3 regions of the Pantoea sp. SGAir0430 genome follow, and region 3 is predicted to be linked to each of the others. Evidence: predicted binding sites of a transcription regulator. Region 3 holds the regulator's gene; each other region holds the start of a gene.
What was found. The regulator PhoB, encoded in region 3, activates phosphate uptake and scavenging genes when phosphate is short. The targets are predictions, from matches to a motif close to CTGTCATAAAACTGNCNNAT.

Region 1 (8,106 bases), 1.7 Mb from region 3:
CGGGCGCTGCTGCCAGTCCTGCGCCGTCGGTGCCAGTCCCTGCGCATCCACCGCAATCGGTTCGATCTGCAGATCGCCGAGGCGCATCGCCGCTTTGGCGCCGCGATAGCCCGGCTCCTCCACCCAGCCGGTGTCGCCACGATTGGTGAGCAGCGCGACGCACAGCGTCAGCGCCTGCTGCGCGCCTTCGGTAATCACAATCTGCTGCGGCGCACAGCGTACGCCGCGCGCCAGTGCCAGATGCTGCGCCAGCGCCTCACGCAGCGCCAGCTCACCCAGCGGATCGCCGTAGCCCAGCAGCTGTGCCTGCTGCGCGGTTTGATTGAGCGCGCGACGCCACTGCGCCAGCGGGAAATGCGCCAGCGCCGGCGTGCTCGGGCGCAGCGCCAGCTCCTGGCTGGAGAGGCGATGCAGCGAGTGCAACCCGGCAGCGCGCGCGGAAACCGGCCAGTCGGCGCTGTCGTCGGACGCCTGCACTGGCAGCGGCGTGTGCGCCAGCCGGCTGACGCGGCTCCCCTGGCGGTCGCTGAGGATAAATCCTTCCGCCTGTAGCTGTGACCAGACGGCGATCACCGTATTGCGCGACACCTGCAGTTCAGCCGCCAGCTGGCGGGTCGCCGGTAGACGCGTGCCCGCCGCCAGCTGACCATTCAGTATCGCCTGGCGCAGCCGCTGATATAGCTGCTGTTGCAGCGTCAGGCTGCCGTCGGCCTCTAGCGGTGCCAACAGCAGCGAATGCCGGTTCAGTATGCGCATCAGCGCCTCCGTGGATCTATCGATTTGTCACATTGTGGCGCTTTTTCCTGAACCAGCAAAGTGGCACGCTGCACGCTGTCACTCTCACACAGAAGGAATCGCCGTATGTCATCGCAGACCAATCGTTATGGACAACCCATCGGCCCGGCGCTGGAGGCGTGGCAGCCGCGCCCGCTGCCGCAGGGGCAGATTTTCACCGGCCAGTATTGCCGGCTGGAGCCGCTGGATGCCGCACGTCATGGTCGCGAGCTGTATGCGGCTTATGCGCTGGCGGAAGATGACCGCGACTGGACCTGGCTGCCGGTCGGGCGCTTTGACGATGAAGCGTCTTATCTGGCATTTGCGCAGCAGTGCCAGCAGAGTCCGGATTACCTGCACTTCGCGGTTATTGACCGGCAGAGCGGGCGGGCGGTCGGCTCGCTGGCGCTGATGCGCATTGAACCGCAGCACGGCGTGATGGAGGTCGGCTTTGTGGTGTTCTCTCCGCTGCTGAAGCAAACCCGCATGGCCACCGAAGCCCATTATCTGCTGATGCGTTACGCCTTCGAACAACTCGGCTATCGTCGCTACGAGTGGAAATGCGATAGCTGTAACCAGCCGTCGTACAACGCCGCCCTGCGGCTGGGCTTCCGTTATGAAGGCACGTTTCGTCAGGTGGTGGTGTATAAAAATCGCAGCCGGGATACCGCCTGGTTCTCTATCATCGACAGCGAATGGCCGCAGGTGAAGCTGGGCTTTGAGCGCTGGCTGGCGGCAGACAATTTCGACGCCCGTGGGCAGCAACGCGCCAGGCTGGAGACATTACGTCAGGCCTGACGCGCGCGCCGGGCTGGCTACCCGGCTAACCGGCAAAAATATATTTGGCGGCTGACAACACAAAGGCGCTGGCCATCGCCATCATCAGCCGCCGATGCCAGAGATTATCGCGTTTGAGCTCATTGAAACCGAGCTGCATGCGATGGTCGAGATCCAGCAGGCGCTCATCCACTTTTTCAAAGCGTTTATCAATTTGCCTGAATCGCTCATCGATTTGTTCAAAACGCTGATCGATTTTCCTGAATTGTTCATCGATTTGTTCAAAACGTTGATCGATTTTCCTGAATTGCTCATCCATCTTTTCAAAGCGTTGATCGATTTTCCTGAATTGCTCATCCATCTTTTCAAAGCGTTGATCAATTTTCCTGAATTGTTCATCGATTTGTTCAAAACGCTGATCGATTGTCCTGAATTGCGCATCCACTTTTTCTAAGCGTTTATCGATTTGCCTGAATTGCGCATCCATCTTTTCGAAGCGTTGATCGATTTGTTCAAAGCGTTGATCAATTTTCCGGAATTGCTCATCGACGTTATCAAACCGTAGCTCAATGGCTTTAAACGTATGGCGGACCTCATTTTCAAAATGCCTGAGGCTCTGTGCCAGTTTATCGACACGTTGCGCGGTGGCGTGATTTGCCCGCATCACGCCTTCCATGGCCTGCGAAAGGTGCGTCTTGGTCAGGCTGTTTTCCTGCTGCATTTCGGCAAAAATGTCGACCATCACTTCGGCCTGGTGATCGGCCACGCCCGCCTGCTGCAGCGCTTTGAATGCCTTATGGGTGTTCATCATCGTCGGTATCATCCCTGTTGCTCCTGGTCGCCTTTCCTGTTGCCTGCAAGGTTATCCAGGTGGTGATAGTTGCACCATGTGATGATGTGGATTTTGCGCGACGTCTCGAAAAATATCAATTCGTACAATGAGTAACGCTAAGCGGCAATAAAAAGGGCCTGCACGCTGGCAGGCCCTGGTCTGGCACGCATTTTTATCACTTTTCGGGCTGCGGAATTATTTTTATCTCCGCCATGCCGATACCGAGTTTGCGTGGATCCTGACCGGTAATGTTGCCGAGATTAGACAGCTGTGGTTCTGGCGGCGTGATGATCAGGTTGCGGCTGGCGCCGGGGTTGGTGAAATGCAGCGTCTGCGTGGAGAACGCGTCACCCAGATTAAGCTGCTGCACTTGCTCGCCGACGCGCACCGGAATCGGTCGATGGGCGTTAGCCCCATAGGCGCGTGCGGTGATCACTACGTCAAAACGCGCCGGCAGCGGATCGACATATTCAATGTTCACCTCCGGCGCGAGGTTGGCGTTTGACCAGCGTCCCCAGCTTTCCGGCCGTGAAATACCGCTAAAGCGCTTCACGCTGGCCGGCGCGCCCGGCACGGTCAGAAGGAAGCTGTCCGCCTGGTAGCGAATGGCATTATCCTCGATGCGCATTTGCTGTTCGTTGAGCTGATAGGTCGCCGCGCTGACCTTCACCTGCGGGAACTGCGCTTTGCCCTGCCACACCGGCTGGTCAATGCGCGTCACCGTGGGCTGTCCGCCGGTCTGGCCCATCGCCAGACAGAGATCGGTCGACAGCGCCAGCGCCGGCTGCCACAGCCGGCCCATTTTGAAGCAGCGATCGACCCAGACAAACTTATCGCTGGCAGCAAAATCGGCCAGCTGGAAGCGCAGCGGCGCGGCGTATTCGCCTTCCGGCAGCGGCTCTACCTGATGATCGGATACGCGGAACAGGATCGGCAGCCTGAACGTCGCACCCGAGAAGCTAAAGGTATTTTTGGGCTGGTCGATGGTGAACGTCTTCATCTGGCTGGGGAAATTCCACAGCTGAATGATATCGGCTTTCCACGCCGTGACCTTCTTCGCCATGTCATCGAACTGGCTGGAGAGCGAGGCCGAAGACAGCCCGCTGCGGCCAAGGCCAATCGCGTTATCCCCGCCGAGAATATCCAGCACCGTGGCGCCGTTATCCAGCGTGCTGCGCTTGCCGTCCAGCACCTCGGCCTGCGGCTGATCGCCACGGATCACCATAAACAGATCGCGGCGCGGCTGCTTGATCAGATACTGATGCGCCGTGTTATTCATCGCCAGATGATCGGAACTCACCACAATCACGGTGTTTTTAAACCACGGCGAGGCTTTGATGCGGGCAATCAGGCGCGCCACGTGCTCCTGGGAACAGGCCACCGCGCTAAACGACTGGTTGGGTTTACCATCATAGCTGTAACTTTTGCGCTGACAGCTGCGCGAAATAAAGCCGTCCGGATGGTGGGTGTCCACGGTGAGCGTAAACAGCGCAAAGCGTTTCTGCTGACGCGACAGCTCCTCATACTTTTCAAACACTTCATCCATCACCGTATCGTCGTAAAAGCCCCAGTTGTTACGGTAGCTGGGGTCGGCGACGCGGCTCTTCAGCTCCTGCGAGCCGTACATGTTGGCGGCGTCAAAACCGTGTGACAGCAAAAAAGTGTCTTTACCGGCAAAGCGCAGGTCTGCGCCCTGAATAAACCAGTTCTCATAGCCGGAGTGTTTGAGGATATCGCCGAGGCAGATATTTTGCGGATAGAAGCTGGAAAGCGAAGCCGAGGCGTTGCCGTCGAACGGCGCAAATAGCGGAATACCGCACTGCGACGCTACCATGCCGGCGATGGTGTAATCGGTGCCGGGCAGTTGCTCGGTGTTGCTGAAGTCAATGCTGTGATCTTTTTCGCGGCTCAGCTCCGGTGCCAGGCCAGGAAAAGCCTGTTGATCGAAGTAGGTGCGCTCAAGGCTTTCGCCGTAGATATACACCAGGTTGAGCTTCGGCGCGTTAATCTGCTTGTTCGGCGTTTTGTAATAGGTTTCGAAATCCGAGTCAGCCTGACGCGCGTGAGAAGCGATCAGCTCTTTTACCTGGCGAAACGCCGGCGTGGTTTGCACCGAGCCGGCAGCACAGGCGATCGCCAGCAGGCTCCAGCCGAGATGATGCGGACGTTTATGCCGGCGCAGCACCCAGGAGAGAAAACAAAACAGTAAAAACAGGCCGATGATCAAGCCAAGCGCCGGTACCACATATTTGCTCACGCCCGCGCCGGTCAGGCTGTTGGTCAGGGTATAGAGCACCGCATCGTTGATGCCATCGCCGGTAAAATAGTTGCTGGCATACAGCGTGGCGTTGAGCACGATGAACAGGGTGAGCAGCAGCAAGATCAGGATAAACCAGAATTTATTTCGCCCGGCTTTATACGAATAGACTGCGATCGCAGCCAAAAAGAGCACTATTGAAAGCAACTCCAACGGCAGATCCTCACATTAAGTAAAAAGAACGCGTTACCTGCGTCTGCGGCCCTCTGCGGGGGTTTTGCGTCAATCTATATTGGCTGTCACAGAGCTGCAACACATCCAACCAGATTTGTGCGATGCATTGCGAATCGTTTAAGGCGGGTTTAGGCGGAGTCTGATTTAGTCTGGCAGCAACCGGCGCGCTGCTGCCAGCCAGGGCGGGCGCGGGTGTTACAGCTTACCGGTGAGATACTGCGCTTCGCCGTCGGCAAAGCTCCAGTCACCTTTGCTGTTGGTGATAAAACTGATCATCAGATCGTTGCCCTGCACGCCACAATTCTCCCGCAACTCGCGCGCTAACTCTGCCATGAAGTGCGTTTTCTGTTCTTCACTTCTTGGGCTGGTGTACACGCGCACCATCACCAGATTGTCGCTGCGCGCAAAACCCAGCCCGGTATCCTGAAAGACCATCTGATAACGCTTGTTTTCATGAACAATCTGGTAACGATCGCGCGCCGGAACCTTAAATGCCGTGAGTACCGCGCGATGCGCGGCGTCGAGTAAGGTGCGAATCTCTGCTTCAGAACGGCCCTGAATAACATCAAAAGTCAGTAACGGCATCAATAAATCCTCGTTTTTGCCCACGCGGAAAGAGTAGGATGAAACGCTATGCTGCCGCTTGCTGCCGGAAAGAAAAAGCGCGCTGATTAAAATGATTATTTATTATTTTGAACAATCCTGATGAAAGAAATTAAAACCGATGCACTCTGGGTGCATTTGCACTGGCTGACGGTGCTGGCGGAACAGGGCAGTTTTACCCGCGCGGCTGAACGCCTGGATGTCAGTAAAGCGGCGATGAGCCAGAAAATCAAAGAGCTGGAGCAGATGGCGGGCGTGGCGCTGGTGCAGCGCACCACGCGCAGCGTGCGGCTGACGTCGGCCGGTGAAAAGCTGGTGGACGACCTGCGTGAGCCGTTTGCGCGCATCGCGCAGAGCTTCTTTAGCGTGCGTGACGAAGCCGGGCCGGTGCGCGGTCTGGTGCGCATCAGCGCGCCGGTGGCGTTTGCCCGGCAGCAACTGGTGCCGATTATCGGCGACTTTTTGCGCGACTATCCGCAGGTGCGGTTGCAGCTCAACGTCAGCGATCGGCTGGTGTCGCTGGGCAGCGAAGGATTCGATCTCGCCATTCGCCACAGCCAGCAGCTGCCGGAAACGCACGTCGCGCTGCCGCTGTGTGAAACGCGCACGCTGCTGGTGGCCGCGCCGGATTATCTGACCCGTCACGGCACGCCAGATACGCCGCAGGTGCTGCAGCAGCATAACTGCCTCTATTATCCGCGCGGGCTGGAGTCGCCGCAGTGGCGCTTTCGTCTGCACAGCGATGACAGCGAAACGGTGCAGGTGAAGATTCAGGGTAATTTCGCCACTAATAACAGCGAGTCGATTCGTGACGCTGCGCTGCAGGGGCTGGGCATTGCTATGCTGCCAGACTTTAGCTCCAGCGCGGCGCTGGCCAGCGGCACGCTGCAGCAGGTGCTGCCGGAGTGGCAGGCGGTCGATGCCTTTGCCGACCGCCTGTGGGTGGTGCGGCCCTACGCAGCGCAGGTGCCGCGTGCCGTCACCACCTTTATCCACTGGCTACGCACGCGCTTTGTTGATGGGTGAGGCCAGCGGCGCGCTGAGCGGTGTACTAGGCTGCATCATCGCTCCCAGCAGGCTGCGACGGTTATAGTTACCGAGACGCAGATTGAAGTCGAGATGCAGCTGCTCAATGCCGCTCAGCTTGATCACCGGCGGCGGCGTATGCGGGCGCTGATGGAACAGTACCGTGTGCGCAAAGGCATCACTTTGCCAGTTGCTCAGCCGCTGATAGTAATAGGCGTTGGCTTCACATTTACGCAGATACAGGTTCACGCGGCGATGTTCGCGCATCGCCGCCTGCTGCGCCAGCGAACCCAGCTGCTGTGCCGGCTCGGCGATTTTCTGCGTCAGCAGGGCAAAATCATCGCGCTTTGCCAGCTCATTGAAATAGTTGTGCGCCCCCAGATGCTTGATCGGCGCGTACTGTTTTTGCCACTCGCGTATAAAAGGATTATTGGGCGCAGCGGCGAGAAACCAGTTTTCAATCACCGGTGCCAGATAGTTGACGGTGGCAATTTCGCGGTAATAGCCAATCACATCCATGCGGCGTTCCTGATGCGCACGGTGCACCCAGCTCAGGTCTTCAAATAACAGCGTGCTGCAGTCAATCGCAATACCGCCGTAGCGTAATAATAATTCGAGGCGAATGACTTCACTTTTTTGCTGCTCACTTAATTGTGTCGAGGTAAAAATAAAATCTGGCAGGACTTCTTTAAGCGTTAAACGGTTTAATACATACACCTGATGGTCGGGATTATCCTGACGCAGCTGCTGGATATTTAACGCCATCGATTTCGGTAAATATTCATTGTCCCAGTACATCCAGATTTTTTTGGGTATTTCCGGCAGCGCTTTCTCACCCGAAAGCAACACGATATTGTCCTCTTCGCTGGGATCATATTCCGGCGCGCAGAGCGCAGTATGCTGTTTTTTCTGCAGTAATGTCTGGCCGGTAAAGGCGATTCTCTGCCAGTGTTGCCAGAGCGTAAGGGCTGGCTGGAGACGTTTTTTTGTCATGATGCACCTGATTATTGTGATTATGGGGAGCAAGGATTCCCTGATGCTGGCGGCTTGAGCGCGCTTATGTGTCCTGACGGCTGTGTGTAAAAAGACTACCCTTGCTTAATAATCGATCCGCAGCGGCAAGGCTACGAATTTTTTTCGCTTTCAGATTTACCGGAAACGCCGGGATCCGGGATGGCTAAAAAGAGGTATCAATAAAATGATGAGGGAATGCGTTTTTTATTTTTGCTCGATTAAGACTATTCCTAATAAAATAACCCTCTGCAGGCACAGGCCGCGGCGCGGAATAAAAATGAGCGATCGGCGGTCCGTTAACGGCGCTGTATTTTCCCCTGGCCTGGCCGCCGCTTGCCCAACGCGGAGGCAGGTTAGCTACGCTTAGAGCAGGCAACGAAAAAAAGGAGGCACTATGCAGCCACACAAGCGTGGGTTACTGGCGGTTGATAAGCAGGGCAACCGCGTGCTGTTTCTCAATCCCGACAGCTTCGCCGTTGAGCAGGAGCTGAATGCCTTACCGCCGCGACCGCATGAGCTGCTGATGCTGCCCGCGCTGGATAAGGCGTATGTGCCGATCTACGGTGATGGCGTCCACGGCGACAATCCG
Region 2 (8,106 bases), 1.2 Mb from region 3:
GACGATGAATTTATTCGTCGCTGCGAGCGGGTGCGCGGTCAGTTTGTTCTGACCAGCGGGCTGTGTTTTCTGGTGGTGGTGAGCCTGATCGCCTTAGCGATTTGGCACTGAGAAGGGGAGCGGGTTCTGTCGCGGCGCGCTGTGTTGTATTCGCAACGCACCAAGACAGAACCCTGCAACGCTGAAGCGTTAAATCAGCTTCAGCGCAATCCAGTACAGCGAGCCAGACAGCAAAATACACACCGGCAGGGTGAATACCCAGGCCATCGCGATATTTTTGATGGTGCGGCTTTGCAGACCGCCGCCATCTACCAGCATGGTACCGGCAACCGACGATGACAGAATGTGCGTGGTCGAAACCGGCATCCCGGTGTAGCTGGCGATACCAATCGACACCGCCGCCGTTACCTGGGCCGACATGCCCTGCGCATACGTCATGCCTTTTTTACCAATCTTCTCGCCGATGGTGGTCGCCACGCGGCGCCAGCCAATCATGGTACCGATGCCGAGCGCCAGCGCGACCGCCACGATAATCCATACCGGCGCATACTCGATGGTGCCGAGCAGATCGCCTTTCAACTTATTGAGGAAGCGCTTATCGTCGGCGCTGGTCTCCGGCAGCTTAGCGGCTTTGTCCGCGGTGTCGGAGATGCACAGCAGCAGACGGCGCATCTGACCGCGCTGGTCAGGCGTGAGATCGCTGTAGCTCTGCAGATTACCCAGCAGACCCTGCGCACGGTTAATCGCATCAAGCGCACGGGAGCTGTCACAATGGAACTCCTGCGGGCCGCCGAGCGACTCTTCCGGCGTCGGCACCGCCGGTGGCGCCATCTGCACGATGTGCGTCAGCGACTGGCCGTGCTGCTGGTAATACTGCTCCAGATGGTTCACCGCGTCGCGCGTACGGGTGATGTCATAACCGGAGGCATTCATATTCACCACAAAGCCCGCCGGCGCGACGCCAATCAGAACCAGCATGATCAGGCCGATGCCTTTCTGACCGTCGTTGGCACCGTGCGAGTAGCTCACGCCAATGGCGGAGACAATCAGCGCGATACGCGTCCAGAACGGCGGCTTTTTCTTGCCGTCGATCTTCTCGCGGTCAGCAGGCGTCATGTGGATGCGAGCCCGTTTCTTGGTGCTGCTCCAGTAGCGACGCAGCAGGAAAATCAGGCCACCCGCAATGATCAGACCAACAATCGGCGACAGAATCAGGGAGAGGAAAATATTGATGACTTTCGGCAGGTTCAGCGCATCCACCACCGACGTGCCGGTCATCAGCGCATTGGTGAGACCAATACCGATGATGGCGCCGATCAGCGTGTGCGAACTGGACGCCGGTAAGCCGAGATACCAGGTACCGAGGTTCCAGATAATCGCCGCCAGCAGCATGGAGAACACCATGGCGAGCCCATGCGCCGAACCGACATTCAACAGCAAATCGGTTGGCAGCATATGCACGATGGCATAAGCCACGCTCAAACCGCCGAGCAGCACACCTAAGAAGTTGAACACACCGGCCATCACAACCGCCAGTTGCGCCCGCATCGCACGGGTGTAAATGACTGTAGCGACCGCGTTGGCAGTGTCGTGAAAGCCGTTGATTGCTTCGTAAAACAACACAAACAGCAGAGCAAGAACCAATAACAGGCCGGTGCTTAGGTCAAGACCAGCAAACAGATGTAGCATAAACGTTACGCCATTTTGGAGGACATGAACGCGGCGCATTATCTGCGACAACGTGCGCTATGGGAAAGAAAAATATAGCTCTTTTTTGTCTTAAATTTGTCATCCGGCAGGTAATTAAAGGCAAAAAGACCGCAAAATGAGCAAGTTACAATATGACACATTTACGGCAATTTTTTGTCGCTGGCGCGAAAAGCCGCAGATCTCTACAATCAGCGCCTTTCAATCAGGTGGGTTAAGGCAGTGGAAAAGTTTGACGTTATCATCATTGGTGCAGGCGCGGCCGGCATGTTCTGCGCGGCGCAGGCCGGGCAATTAGGCCGTCGCGTGCTGCTGCTGGATAACGGCAAGAAAGCGGGGCGCAAAATCCTGATGTCCGGCGGCGGCCGCTGCAACTTCACCAATCTCTACACCGAACCGGCGGCGTATCTGTCGCATAATCCGCACTTCTGCAAATCGGCGCTGGCGCGCTACACCCAGTGGGATTTCATCGATCTGGTTAATCGTCACGGCATCGCCTGGCACGAGAAAACTCTTGGCCAGCTGTTCTGCGATGATTCGGCGCAGCAGATTGTTGATCTGCTGCTGAAGGAGTGTGAAGCCGGCCAGGTGACGCTGCGGCTGCGCAGCGAAGTGCTGAACGTGGCGCGCGACGACGACGGTTATACGCTGCAGCTGAATGGCTCGGCGGTTCGCGCGGACAAGCTGGTGATCGCCAGCGGTGGTCTGTCGATGCCGGGACTGGGAGCAACGCCTTTCGGTTATAAGGTGGCGGAACAGTTTGGCCTGCGCGTTCATCCGACGCGCGCCGCGCTGGTGCCATTTACGCTGCATAAGCCGCTGCTGGAGCAGCTGAACACGCTTTCCGGCGTGGCGCTGCCGACCACCATCACCGCTCAGGACGGCACGCTGTTTAAAGAGGCGATGCTGTTTACCCACCGCGGCCTGTCCGGTCCGGCGGTGCTGCAGATCTCCAGCTACTGGCAGCCGGGCGAGTTTGTCACCGTCAATCTGTCGCCGGAGACCGCGCTGGACGATTTTATCGACGTGCAGCGCGCGGCGCATCCCAACCTCAGCCTGAAAAATAGCCTGGCGAAGATTCTGCCAAAGCGGCTGGTGGAAGTGCTGCAGGAGCTGCAGCAGATTCCGGACGTGACGCTGAAGCAGCTCAACAGCAAGCAGCAGAGCGAGCTGGTCACCACGCTGCACCAGTGGCGCGTGCAGCCAAACGGCACCGAAGGCTATCGCACCGCCGAAGTGACGCGGGGCGGCGTGGATACCACGCAGCTGTCGTCAAAGACCATGGAAGCGCGCGACGTGCCAGGGCTCTATTTCATCGGCGAAGTGGTGGACGTGACGGGCTGGCTCGGTGGCTACAATTTCCAGTGGGCGTGGAGCTCGGCGTGGGCGTGCGCGCAGGCGGTTTAATTTTTTAATAGTCGAGTGGTTTTTCCCTCACCCTAACCCTCTCCCGCTGTACAGTCCGGGGACATGGCAGACAGGTGTTCGGGGACATAGTGAACACTTTTTAACATCCTTTACCCATGGTGATCGACTTTTTCTTCAGGTCGATCACCCCCACTTTTGTGCTGTACCACCACACCTCGTAATAACCGTCTTCCCCCGTCTCCTTCAGCCCCACACGCTCTCCCCTGAACGCCTTTCCCGCCTTCAGGCTGAGTCCTTTTACGCTCAGCTTCCCGCTGATATCCACCTTCCTGACCATCACGCCCTCGTCGTATTCCGGTGGCGCTACGCGCCCGCTGTACTGCCGCGATGAGGGCTGATAGCGCGACGCCGGCACCGCCATCTCCAGCGCCTCATGCGGGCGCTCGAGATTGTAGACCGTCCGCCAGTGGTCGAAGGCGCGCTGCAGCTCACCGCTGTCCGCGAACCACTTCCCCTGCAGCACTTCCGCCTTCAGGCTGCGGTGAAAGCGCTCCAGCTTGCCCTGCGTCTGCGGATGATACGGCCGCGAGTGCCCCACCCGGATGCCGTGGCGCATCAGCCACAGCTCCACTGCCGTCCAGGTGCCGGTGGTGTCGCCCCACGGCGAGCCGTTGTCCATCGTCATCCGGTCCGGCAGGCCGTAGCGCTCAAAGACGCTGACCAGCTGCTCCTGTACCGTCTCACGCCGTTCGTCAGCGCAGTGCACCAGGCACAGCGAGAACCGGGAGTGGTCGTCCAGCAGGGTGAGCGGGTGGCAGCGGCCGCCGCCAAAGGGAAAGTGGCCCTTAAAATCCATCTGCCAGAGCCGGTTCGGGGCCGCATGCTCAAACCGGCCGGTGGCCGGGACGCCCGGCGCTGCGCCCGGCAGCAGGCCGTGGCGGGCCATCAGGTTGTGGACGGTGCTGAAGGCCGGCATGCCGTGCCCGCGGTCTTCAAGCCAGCGCTTAATCTTGCGGGCCCCCCAGTGCTGATGAAGCTCATGCGCCAGACGCAGCAGCTCAGTGATATCGTCAGATGAGCGGCTGGGTGAGTGACGGGGCGCGCGGGAGCGGTCCTGAAGGCCGGACGGTCCTTCCTCATCCCAGCGGCGAAGCCACTTGTAGCCGGTGGCGGGAGATATGCCGTAGCGGCGGCACAGCTCGCGGATGTTCGCCCCGTCTTGCGAGGCGAACAGAACAAACTCAGTACGTAATGACATGGTATCTCTCGCATCCCAGGGCATAAGCGACTCCATAAACGGGTTCTTATGCCTAAGTTGTAAGTGTCTACCATGTCCCCGAACAAGTGTTCACGATGTCCCCGGACTGTACACCCGCAAGCGGGAGAGGGAACTGGCCGGTGCATGCCTTTCACATTTCCACTCGCTGCGCCTTCCCGGTTAACAAATGTTACGTACTGCATTCCCCGCCCGCAGCGGACCGCTCCCTCTCCCGCTTGCGGGAGAGGGCCGGGGTGAGGGCAAACCCAAACCCAAACGACTAAGAATCTCCCCCATTTGTCAGACTGCACTGACCGGCGCGTAGGCCTGGTCTCATTAACCTTAAACCTGCCAGTCCTTAAAATAGCCTGAGGCCAGCCGGTCAGCACAGGGGAAGCGCAGGGATGAAAGACGCATACATGGATTGGTTCATTCACCACTTTATTCAGCCACCGCGCCAGGCGCGCGTGCGTTTGCTGGCTTACACCGGCGGGCCGGTGGCAGCGCATCAGCTGGCGAACAGCCTGCCGCGCTGGCTCACTAACGATGTGCAGCACCTGCGACGCGGCATGATGCGCGAGTACCGGGCGCAGATTAACGGCATGGCGCATTTTCCGGCGCTGGTGACGGATTTCAATGACGCGCGCACGCTGGCGCTGGGGGAGCTGCAGCCGCAAAGGTGTAAGCTAAGGCTGGTGATCAGCCCTGCAGCCGGGAAATTTTTCCTGTTCGACCAGACAGGCGATGTATGGATAGGTGGTATTTAACGTCTAATTTGTTTTGGACACGGCCATGGCAGGGGAAATTAAAGCCTGAAGGATACTGCTTCAACAAAATTGTGTCGCGCTGTTAAAGTTAGCATTTTGTTGTTATCGGATTATTCTCTCCGTGTTAAAAATCGAGCGCTGTTAACGCAAGAAAATTTTATTAACTGAAAGTGACATCATTGTGATGTCCTTGATGCGCACGCCAGCATGGCATTAAGCGATGAAAAACCGCTTCTTGCCAGGCAATTAATTTTGCTACGACTGATTTCACGTGGGTGCAGTCCCATCTCTCGGGCAATCAAAGACGGTTTCACTCCGCGTAATAAAGCGCAAATGACGCGTTTTTCACGTATGAGGGCGTTTTTCCCGATTAACTGTTCTTCAACCGATTCAGGTTTAGCTTGCAACAGATTATGTATTACCTGACGTAGTGTCGTTAAATTTTCTTTTTTCATTACTACATCACTGAAGTCTGCGTCCAGAAGCGTGCGACGCATCGCTGTAGTCTCTTCATCCAATAAAATCAACGTATTGCCTTTGAACCATTCAGGAATGAGAAGTAACTCTGCCAGACCTGCCGCATCACGAGGCAGGTCGGTAATCACTAAATCGGCATAACTAAACATGAGCTCATCTGATATCGCTTCTGGCGCACCCAGTATCGTTTGCACTTCACATCCCGGGAGTGAACGGCAAAGCTCTTGTAAACCGGTCTGCGCAAAATTGCAGCTTAGCGCAATAATGATTTTTTTGGGTTTATTATCGTCACCAGTGTTGAACAGAATATCCATTCCCATTTTTGTGCTCTTATTTTATGACGGTTTGTGAAATTGTTTACAGGGTGATTAATTGCGACATGAAGATCATACGATTAATGTTCTTACAAAGATATGGGATTGTTCATCGGTGTCGTGTAGGACATGGCCTACGTTTTGTTATTTGATTATTATTGATTATTTGTTGAATTTATTAGTCTAATAGTTGGATAGAGGAAGTTTATATTTGGCTACTGACAGGAAATGAATCATGGCGAACTTTATCGTCGTCGACGATCATCCCATGGCGCGTATGGCTGTAACTTTTTTACTTGAAAAAGAAGGGCATACCTTAATTGCCGAAACTGATGATGGTCGCGAAGCACTCGAGCTGGTTGATCAGCATTACCCGGAAATCGTCGTAATGGATATTGATATTCACTCGATAAATGGTATTGAAGTCGTAAAAACTCTGCGCGCCAGGAGTTTTCCGGGTATTATTATTATCGTCTCAGGTAAGAATCAGAGTTTCTATGCAATACAGAGTATTCGCTGTGGCGCAAATGGTTTTATCAGTAAAAAAGACAATTTGCCGGAAATCATCACCGCAATTCGGGCGGCACAAAATGGTTATGGCTACTTTCCGTTAGCCGGTATTAATGCACCACCGGAACAGAGCAGCACTCATCCCGATATCCGGCTGCTGGAATCGCTGTCACCGCAGGAATTTCAGGTGTTCACTTATCTGTTGAAGGGGCTGGATAACATGCGCATTGCTAACCGCATGAATCTCAGCAATAAAACCGTTTCAACTTACAAAGGCCGTTTGCTGGAGAAATTGCACTGCAAAAGCCTGCGCGATCTCTTTGCCTTCGCCAATCGTAATCATATGGAGTAGCGATGCTGCGCCTGGTCACTCTGCTTCTGCTGCTGTTGAGCCCGCTACTGGCCGCCCAGCCGCAGCCCGAAATATTTCAGTTGTTCAGCCGTGAAAAGCTGGCACCGATGCATATTGAGTTGAGCGGTGACGAGTGGCGCTGGCTGCGCATTAAACATGAGCTGCGCATCGCGGTGTGGGCACCGGAGCTGCCGCCTTATCTGATCTTTCAGGAGGCAGCGGGCAGCGGCAACAGCGTGGAAGGGATCTACGCCGATTATCTGCAACTGCTGGCGCGTAATCTTGGCGTGCAGGCGGTGATGGTGCGTTATCCCAGCCAGGCGGCGGCGCAGGCAGCGGTGAAAAGCGGCGCGGCGGACGCCTTGTTTAGCTCGCCGGGGCGCGAACTGCACGATGCGGCGGCCTTCAGGGCGACAGACAGTTTTCTCATCAATCGTCCGGTGGTGATCGCCGCGGAGAAGCAGGCCTCACAGCCGGTGCCCTACGATGCGCCGCTGCGCCTCGCCATGCGCGAAGGCTCTCTTACCGATGCTCAAATCAAACAGCGTTTTCCGCAGGCCAGTATAGTGCGTTATCCCTCCAGCCAGGCGGCGCTGGCGGCGGTGGCCAGTGGCGAAGCGGATTACGCGCTCGGCAGCCTGCTGGCGGCAGCGTTTCTGATTGAGCGCAGTTATGTCAATCAGCTGGCGCTGGCAGCGATTTTGCCGGAAGACGCGCTGTACGGCAGCCGTCTGGTGGTGAAAGCCGATAATCAGCCGCTGTTGAAAGCGCTGAATGCCGCCATCGCCGCCATTCCCGGCGAACAGCAGCGGCTGATTTCTCGGCAGTGGACGCAGCGGCCGGACGTCTGGCGTTTGCAGGATCCGCTCAGCCTGACGCCGCGCGAGCAGCAGTGGCTGCAGCAGCATGCGCAGGTGAAAGTGGCGTTCAATCCGTTCTCTGCACCGCTGGCGCTGCTGGACGAGCAGGGTGAATTTCAGGGCATTAGCGCCGATCTGCTGCATCTGATCCAGCTGCGCACCGGACTGTTTTTCAGCCCGGTGCCGGCGTATTCGTGGCGTGACGGCGTACAGCAGCTGGAGCAGCATCAGGTAGCGATGCTGGCGGCGGTGGCGCAGGATGGCGGCCATCAGGAGGCAGTGCGCTTTACCCGGCCTTACCTGAAGGTGTCGCTGGTGCTGCTGGTGCCAGACCAGCCCGATGCGCCGCAGGCGCTCTATCCCGGCATGAAGCTCAGTATCGTCAAAGGCAATCCGGCGCGTCAGGCGCTGCTGGATCGCTTCCCCACGCTGCAGCTGTCTGAAGTGGATAACGCCAGCCTGGCGCTGCAGCTATTGCAGGAGGGCAAGGTTG
Region 3 (8,106 bases):
GATCACCTGTTCGCTCAGCAGCGTCTCCAGCTGTTGCTGTTCGGCCAGCGCGCGTTCACGTGCCTGCTGTGCGGCCTGATAGTGGCTTTCACCCTGCTGCAGCGCCGCTTGTGCCTGTTGCTGTTGCTGCTGTAACTGCTGCGCCTGCTGGTTCAGTGTCTGCTGGTCGCGCTGCAGCTGTTCGCGCTGCTGCAGTTTGTCGCGCAGCTTCTCCGCCGGTTCAGCACGCGCCAGCCGCTGGCGATCGCCTTCCGCCTGCTGCCAGGCCGCGGCGGCAGCCTGCAACGCCTGCTGCGCCTGCTGTTGCTCCGCGTTGAGCTGCTGCTGCTGCGTCAGCCACTGCTGCTGTTGCTGGGCCTGCGCCAGCTGCTCGCTCAGATCCTGTTCGGTGCGGGTGAGCTGGTCCAGCTGCTGCGCCAGTTCGGCGCGGCGGGCGTCATCGAGCAACTGCACCGCACCGGCGCGGGCGCGCAGCGTGTCGAGTGCCGCGCGCGCCGTGCGCCAGCGCTCGTAGATCTGCATCGAGATGTGGCCGTAGATTTCGGTGCCGGTCAGCTCCTCCAGCAGCTCGGCGCGCTCGCCGGGTTTGGCATTGAGGAAGGCGGCAAACTGCCCCTGCGACAGCATCATCGAACGGGTGAAGCGGGCAAAATCGAGACCGGACAAGGTTTCGATGGCTTTGAGCTTGTCACCGACTTTATCGGCGACGATCTGGTTGTCCGCCACGCGCGCCAGTTCGACGCGCGGCGCCTGCAGTTTACCTTCCGCCAGGCCGCGCGCGCGGTTCTGGCTCCAGAAGGCGCGCCAGGCTTCACCTTTGATCTCAAACTCCACTTCGGCGAGGCATTCAGCGGTGTCACGCGTCATCAGCTGATTTTCGCTCTGCGACAGGCCACCAAGGCGCGGCGTCTGGTGATAGAGCGCCAGACAGATGGCATCCAGCAGCGTGGTTTTACCCGCGCCGGTAGCGCCGGTGATGGCGAACAGCCCGTTGCTGGCAAACGGCTCGCGGCGGAAATCGATAAACCACTCGCCGCGCAGCGCATTGAGGTTTTTAAAACGCAGCGTCAGAATTTTCATGCGCCCGGATCCTCCAGCGTCGCCAGCGTGCTGCGAAACAGTTGCGTTAACTGCGCGCGCTGTTCATCCTCCAGCTGCTCCTCCAGCGCCAGCCGGCGGGCAAACACCTCTTCAACTTTCAGTTCGCTCAGGGTTTCGTTCTCCAGCCGCGCCAGGCTGCGCTGACGCTGATCGCGGCTGCGGCGCACCAGCAGCACCTCAACCGGCAGCGCGTCGGTAAGCTGTTCAATGCGGCGCTGCAGGTCGCTCAGGTACTCCTGAGTAGTGATTTCAATATCCAGCCACACCGGCAGATCGCCTTCATAGGTGTGAAACGCGGTCAGCTGCTGTTCGATCTCCGCCATGGCACCTTTCAGCATCTGCATCGGCTGGAATGACGGAATAACCAGCGGTGTGACGGACTCCAGCCGGGTGCTAAATTCCAGCAGGAATACGCTTTTCTCACGCCCCAGCTCATCAAAGCTGAGCGCAATCGGCGAACCGCTGTAGCGGATGTGATCGCTGTCGGCGATGCGCTGCGCACGATGGATGTGGCCCAGCGCAATGTAGTCGGCAGGCGGGAAGGCCTGCGCCGGAAAGGCGTCCAGCGTGCCGATGTAGATATCACGCACCGAATCGCTCTTGCTGACGCCCACGGTGGTGAGATGCCCGGTGGCGATGATCGGCAGCGTACTGCCCATGGCTTCGCGCTGCGCCACGGCGGCGGCATAACAGTGCTGATAGTGCTGCTCAATCGCCTGCAGCAGCGACAGCTGCTTATCGCGACCGGACTGACCCGCCTGGCTGCGCAGGATGTCGCGCGGACGCAGATAGGGAATGGCGCACAGCAGCGCGCCCGGCGTGCCGTCACGCTGTTGCAGCGTCAGCACCTGCTGCTCGCCGCCGGGCGTGGCGCTGGTAATGACGCGGGTATTGAGGCAGGCCAGCAGCTCGCGCGATTCATTCAGCGTGGCGACCGAATCATGGTTGCCGGCCAGCACAATCAGCTGGCAGCCGCTGGGCTGCAGCGCCACCACGAAACGGTTAAACAGTTCGCGCGCGTAGCTGGGCGGCGAACCGGTATCAAACAGGTCGCCAGCGACGATCAGCGCATCCACCTGATGCTGCACAATCGCGGCCAGCAGCCAGTCGAGGAATTGCTGGTGCTCGGCGGCGCGGCTTTTGCTGTAAAAGAACTGACCGAGATGCCAGTCAGCGGTGTGAATAATGCGCATGAATGCTCCGTGCCTGCTATCGCAAAGCGGCAGTATAACCGCTTAACAACGCAATGAAAAAAAAGCGAAACCGGTTGTCACAATTGCGCTTTTTATCTGATTATCATGAGGTGGGTTTTTCATAAAAGTGTCACAAAACTGACGCATAATGGCGCCGCAAACCCCCGTGACATGCCGTCACAATCGCAGGAGTAATAATGGCTAAGCGCATTTTGGTTGTGGAAGACGAAGCTCCCATCCGTGAAATGTTATGTTTCGTGCTGGAACAAAACGACTATCAGCCGATTGAGGCTGAGGACTATGACAGCGCGATTGGCAAGCTGATCGAACCCTGGCCCGATCTGATTCTGCTGGACTGGATGTTACCCGGCGGCAGCGGCATTCAGTTCATCAAACATTTAAAGCGTGAAGCCATGACGCGTGATATTCCGGTGATGATGCTGACGGCGCGCGGTGAAGAGGAAGATCGCGTGCGCGGGCTGGAAGTGGGCGCCGATGATTACATCACCAAGCCGTTCTCGCCCAAAGAGCTGATGGCGCGCATTAAAGCCGTGATGCGCCGCATCTCACCGATGGCGGTGGAAGAGGTGATTGAGATGCAGGGGCTGAGCCTCGATCCCTCCTCGCATCGCGTGATGTCCGAAACCACGCCGCTGGAAATGGGACCGACCGAATACAAACTGCTGCACTTCTTTATGACGCATCCGGAGCGCGTATACAGCCGCGAACAGCTGCTGAATCACGTGTGGGGCACTAACGTGTATGTGGAAGACCGCACCGTGGATGTGCATATCCGTCGTTTACGTAAAGCACTGGAAGTTTCCGGCCACGATCGCATGGTACAAACCGTTCGCGGAACAGGGTATCGTTTCTCTGCCCGCTACTAAACGGAGTCTTTTACCGTGCTGGAACGACTCTCCTGGAAGAGATTACTGACCGAGCTGGCGCTGGTGTGTCTGCCTGCGCTGGTGCTGGGTCTGCTGGTTGGCTATCTGCCGTGGTGGCTGTTACTGGCCGTGTGCGGCGTGCTGTTCTGGCACTTTAAAAATCTGATGCGGCTGTCGCACTGGCTGTGGATTGATCGTTCAATGACGCCGCCCACCGGGCGCGGCAGCTGGGAACCGCTGTTTTACGGCCTGTATCAAATGCAGTTGCGCAATCGCCGCCGCCGGCGCGAGCTGGGCAATCTGATCAAACGCTTTCGCAGCGGGGCCGAGTCGCTGCCGGACGCGGTGGTACTCACCACCGAAGAGGGCACCATTTTCTGGTGTAACGGTCTGGCCCAGCAGCATCTCGGGCTGCGCTGGCCGGAAGATAATGGCCAGAATATCCTCAACCTGCTGCGCTACCCTGAATTCTCCCGCTATATCCGCCAGCGCGACTTCAACAAGCCGCTGACGCTGGTGCTGAATAATCAGCATCACATGGAGTTCCGCGTCATGCCTTACAGTGAAGGGCAGTGGCTGATGGTGGCGCGTGACGTCACCCAGATGCACCAGCTGGAAGGGGCGCGGCGTAACTTCTTCGCCAACGTCAGTCATGAATTGCGTACCCCGCTGACGGTGCTGCAGGGCTATCTGGAGATGATGGACGACGCCGGGATGAATGAGCGCACCCGCAGCAAGGCGCTCAGCACCATGCAGGAGCAGACGCGGCGCATGGACAGCCTGGTGAAGCAGTTGCTGACGCTGTCACGCATCGAAGCGGCCCCCGCCATTGACCTGAAAGAGACGGTGGATGTGCCGACCATGCTGCTGCTGTTGCAGCGCGAGGCGGAAACCCTCAGCCAGGGCCGGCACAGCATCCATTTCCACACCGATCCGCACCTGAAGGTGTTCGGCAATGATGAACAGCTGCGCAGCGCGATTTCCAATCTGGTGTATAACGCGGTGAACCACACGCCGGATGGCACGCGCATCGACATCAGCTGGTTGCGCACCAAACAGGGCGCCGAATTTAAGGTGTGCGACAACGGGCCCGGCATCAGCGAGGAGCATCTGCCGCGCCTGACCGAACGCTTCTACCGCGTGGATAAAGCGCGCTCGCGCGCCACCGGCGGCAGCGGGCTGGGGCTGGCCATTGTTAAGCACGCGCTCGGCCACCACACCACGCGGCTGGAGATCAGCAGCGTGCCGCATCAGGAAACCTGCTTCCGCTTCGTGCTGCCACCGCGCTTGATTGTGGCGAACGGAATCCGCGAGAATGTGGCGCAGTAAACGCCACCGGACTCTGTGATGAAATCGCTGCTGCTCTCTCTTTTATTACTGTGCCCGCTGCTGGCGACGGCTCAGCAAAGCATGCTGACCGGCAACCTGAGCAGCGTGGGCTCGGACACGCTGGGCTACCTGATGACGCTGTGGGGCGAAGATTTCAGCCGTCAGTCGCCGGGCGTTAATGTGCAGGTGCAGGCGGCGGGATCGTCGACGGCGCCGACCGCGCTGGCCGCCGGGGCCGCTCAGCTTGGCGCCATGAGCCGGCCGATGCAGGTGGATGAGCGTCAGCTGTTTATCGCGCGCTATGGCTATGCGCCGCTGGCGGTGCCGGTGGCGATGGATGCGCTGGTGGTGGTGGTTAATCAGGACAATCCGCTGCCGTCCATCAGTCAGCCGCAGCTGGATGCGCTGTTCTCCGTGACCCGGCTGTGCGGCGCACAGCAGGTGCCGCAGCGCTGGGGCGATGTTGGCCTGCATACGGCGAACTGGGCAACGCGCAGTATTCAGCGCTTTGGCCGTAACTCCGCTTCCGGCACCTGGGGCTTTTTCAAGCAGCAGGCGCTGTGTCGCGGCGATTTCCGCGCTGACGTCGCGGAGTTTCCCGGCTCGGCGGCGGTGGTGCAGGCGGTCGCCAGCACGCCGAACAGCATCGGCTACGCCAGCTTTGGCTTTCACCTGAGCGGCGTGAAAACCCTGCCGATCGTCACCGCCAGCGGCGACAGCGTTATGCCGGATGCCGAATCGATCCGCAGCGGCCGTTATCCGTGGTCGCGCCCGCTGTATATTTACGTTAACAAGGCGCCCGGTAAACCGCTGCCGCCGCTGGTCGCCGCCTTTCTGCAGCAGGTGCTCTCTGCGCAGGGCCAGCGCCGTGTAACGGAGGCCGGCTACCTGCCGCTGTCCGATAGCCAGATCGCGCAGGCGCGCGCGGCGATTGCGCAAAACTAATTCACGCTGACCGATCATGAATTTTTTTCACGTCCCCTGAATTTTCTTCCATTGCCGCCGGTGGGGCGGCATGTCACTCTTATGGACATATAGCCATCCAGATGGCCAAAAATAACCGTACGCAATTATACCCTGACGCAATTATGTGTCAGTGCAGGAGTGAATATGCAACGCAACACCGCCCCGTTCCGCGCCGATACCGTCGGCAGCTTTCTGCGTCCCGCCGCCATTAAACAGGCACGTGAACAGTTCGCCAGTGGTGCCCTCAGCGCCGACCAGCTGCGTCAGGTAGAAGACGATGCGATTCGCCAGGTGGTGGAGCAGCAGCGCGCCAGCGGTCTGCAGGTGGTGACCGACGGTGAATTCCGCCGCGCCTGGTGGCACTTTGATTTCTTTGGCCATCTGCACGGCGTCGAGCTGTTTGAGGCCGATCAGGGCATTCAGTTCAACGGCGTGCAGACCAAAGCGCACGGCGTGAAGGTCACCGGCAAAGTCGCTTTTAACCCGCAGCATCCGATGCTGGACCATTTCCGCTTCCTGCAAAGCGTGGCCGGCGATGCGGTGGCGAAAATGACCATTCCCAGCCCGAGCGTGCTGCACTTCCGCGGCGGCCGTAAAGTGATTGATGCCACGGTGTATCCGGATCTGGAGCAGTACTTCGCCGATCTGGCAAAGACTTACAAAGAGGCGATCAAGGCGTTTTACGACGCTGGCTGCCGCTATCTGCAGCTGGATGACACCGTGTGGGCGTACCTGTGTTCAGGCGATCAGCAGCAGCAAATCCGCGAGCGCGGTGAAGATCCGCAACAGCTGGCGCGCATTTATGCGCAGGTGCTGAATCGCGCGCTGGAAGATAAACCGGCGGATCTCACCGTCGGTCTGCACGTGTGTCGTGGTAACTTCCGCTCGACCTGGATCTCGGAAGGCGGCTACGAGCCGGTGGCGGAAATTCTGTTTGGCAGCGTGAACATCGACGCGTTTTTCCTCGAGTACGATAATGAGCGCTCCGGTGGCTTTGAGCCGCTGCGTTTCATCAAACCCGGTCATCAGCAGGTGGTATTAGGGCTGATTACCACCAAAACCGGCGAGCTGGAAGACGCTGCACAGGTAAAGGCGCGCCTGCAGGAAGCGGCGCAGTTTGTCAGCCTCGACCAGATTTGCCTCAGCCCGCAGTGTGGCTTTGCGTCAACGGAAGAGGGCAACAGCCTGACCGAAGCGCAGCAGTGGCAGAAGATTCGTCTGGTTGTCGACATCGCACAACAGGTGTGGTGATGCTGTAAAGTTGTGCAAACAGGCGCGTAAAGCGCGCCTTTTGTGCATCCCTGCGGCGGTTTCTGCAAGGAGATCGCCCGCTTTGCAGAAACTTTAAGCAAATCATCTCAGGTGTTTTCCGACTATTTCCTGCTTATCCACTGCGTTCTGACGCTTTCCTGTTATATCCTTCTGGTTTTCCGATCCTGTATTGCCTTTCTTCGCTATAAACGTTTTAATTTGCGCCGTTGTCGATTCATCCCTCTGTGAACAGAAGAAAAGCAGTTTAAATCACCTGCGCTGTACCGATTCGGCCCGCATAACGCACTGGTCAAGCCAGTTAAGCCATTGTTTTCGCGCATCCAGGGGACAACACAAACCCAACTTCCACCGCAACATCAGCTACAGGCAGTACAGAAGTTTATGACACATCGTTTAACCTCCAGGGACATCCTGGCGCTGGGCTTCATGACCTTTGCCCTGTTCGTTGGCGCAGGAAACATCATTTTCCCGCCTATGGTCGGTATTCAGTCTGGTGAACATGTCTGGATTGCCGCCTTCGGCTTCCTGATCACCGCGGTTGGTTTACCGGTGATGACCGTGATCGCGCTGGCGCGCGTTGGCGGCGGTATTGATGCGCTCAGCTCACCGATTGGTAAAGCGGCCGGTCTGCTGCTCGCCACCGTGTGCTATCTCGCCGTCGGCCCGCTGTTTGCCACGCCGCGCACCGCGACCGTTTCATTTGAAGTCGGGATTGCGCCACTGACCGGCGACGGCCCGCTGCCGCTGTTTATCTATAGCCTGGTGTACTTCGCGCTGGTGATCGGCATTTCGCTCTATCCAGGCAAGCTGCTGGACACCGTCGGCCACTTCCTCGCGCCGCTGAAAATTGTCGCGCTGACCATTCTGGGCGTCGCGGCGCTGCTGTGGCCGGCTGGCGGCATTTCGCCGGCCACCGCCGACTACCAGCGTGCGGCCTTCTCCAGCGGTTTCGTGAACGGCTATCTGACCATGGATACGCTCGGCGCGCTGGTGTTCGGTATCGTCATCGTTAATGCGGCGCGTTCGCGTGGCGTGGAAGACAGCAAACTGCTGACGCGCTATACCATGCTGGCTGGCGTGATCGCCGGTGTTGGCCTGACGCTGGTGTACCTCAGCCTGTTCAAGCTGGGCTCCGGCAGCGGCGCGATTGTCGATCAGAACGCTAACGGCGCGGCGATTCTGCATGCTTACGTGCAGCAGACCTTCGGCGGTATGGGCAGTGTCTTCCTCGCCGCGCTGATTTTCGTCGCCTGTATGGTTACGGCGGTGGGCCTGACCTGCGCCTGCGCAGAATTCTTTGCGCAATACCTGCCGTTGTCGTATAAAGCGCTGGTGTTTATTCTCGGCCTGTTCGCCAT

Region 1: a site for PhoB is predicted at 4,937-4,956, ahead of opgB (phosphatidylglycerol--membrane-oligosaccharide glycerophosphotransferase). Genes of this name have one in related genera too.
Region 2: a site for PhoB is predicted at 1,840-1,859, ahead of pitA (inorganic phosphate transporter PitA). Genes of this name have one in related genera too.

What each region holds. Positions count from the first base shown of each region.
Region 1 is NZ_CP039427.1:3,662,081-3,670,186, forward strand. Features, by position in the region: gene E7738_RS17210 (MocR-like pyridoxine biosynthesis transcription factor PdxR) at 1-756, opposite strand, end outside; gene E7738_RS17215 (GNAT family N-acetyltransferase) at 862-1,572, shown strand; gene E7738_RS17220 (hypothetical protein) at 1,598-2,362, opposite strand; gene opgB (phosphatidylglycerol--membrane-oligosaccharide glycerophosphotransferase) at 2,559-4,859, opposite strand; gene E7738_RS17230 (tautomerase family protein) at 5,070-5,459, opposite strand; gene E7738_RS17235 (LysR family transcriptional regulator) at 5,580-6,503, shown strand; gene E7738_RS17240 (glycosyltransferase family 32 protein) at 6,477-7,496, opposite strand; gene E7738_RS17245 (YncE family protein) at 7,912-8,106, shown strand, end outside.
Region 2 is NZ_CP039427.1:3,197,508-3,205,613, forward strand. Features, by position in the region: gene uspB (universal stress protein UspB) at 1-111, shown strand, start outside; gene pitA (inorganic phosphate transporter PitA) at 190-1,689, opposite strand; gene E7738_RS15070 (BaiN/RdsA family NAD(P)/FAD-dependent oxidoreductase) at 1,930-3,114, shown strand; gene E7738_RS15075 (IS481 family transposase) at 3,215-4,369, opposite strand; gene E7738_RS15080 (hypothetical protein) at 4,753-5,100, shown strand; gene E7738_RS15085 (hypothetical protein) at 5,277-5,897, opposite strand; gene E7738_RS15090 (response regulator) at 6,127-6,753, shown strand; gene E7738_RS15095 (response regulator) at 6,756-8,106, shown strand, end outside.
Region 3 is NZ_CP039427.1:1,985,560-1,993,665, reverse strand. Features, by position in the region: gene E7738_RS09665 (AAA family ATPase) at 1-1,080, opposite strand, end outside; gene sbcD (exonuclease subunit SbcD) at 1,077-2,294, opposite strand; gene phoB (phosphate response regulator transcription factor PhoB) at 2,492-3,181, shown strand; gene phoR (phosphate regulon sensor histidine kinase PhoR) at 3,197-4,510, shown strand; gene E7738_RS09645 (PstS family phosphate ABC transporter substrate-binding protein) at 4,529-5,455, shown strand; gene E7738_RS09640 (cobalamin-independent methionine synthase II family protein) at 5,621-6,727, shown strand; gene brnQ (branched-chain amino acid transporter carrier protein BrnQ) at 7,130-8,106, shown strand, end outside.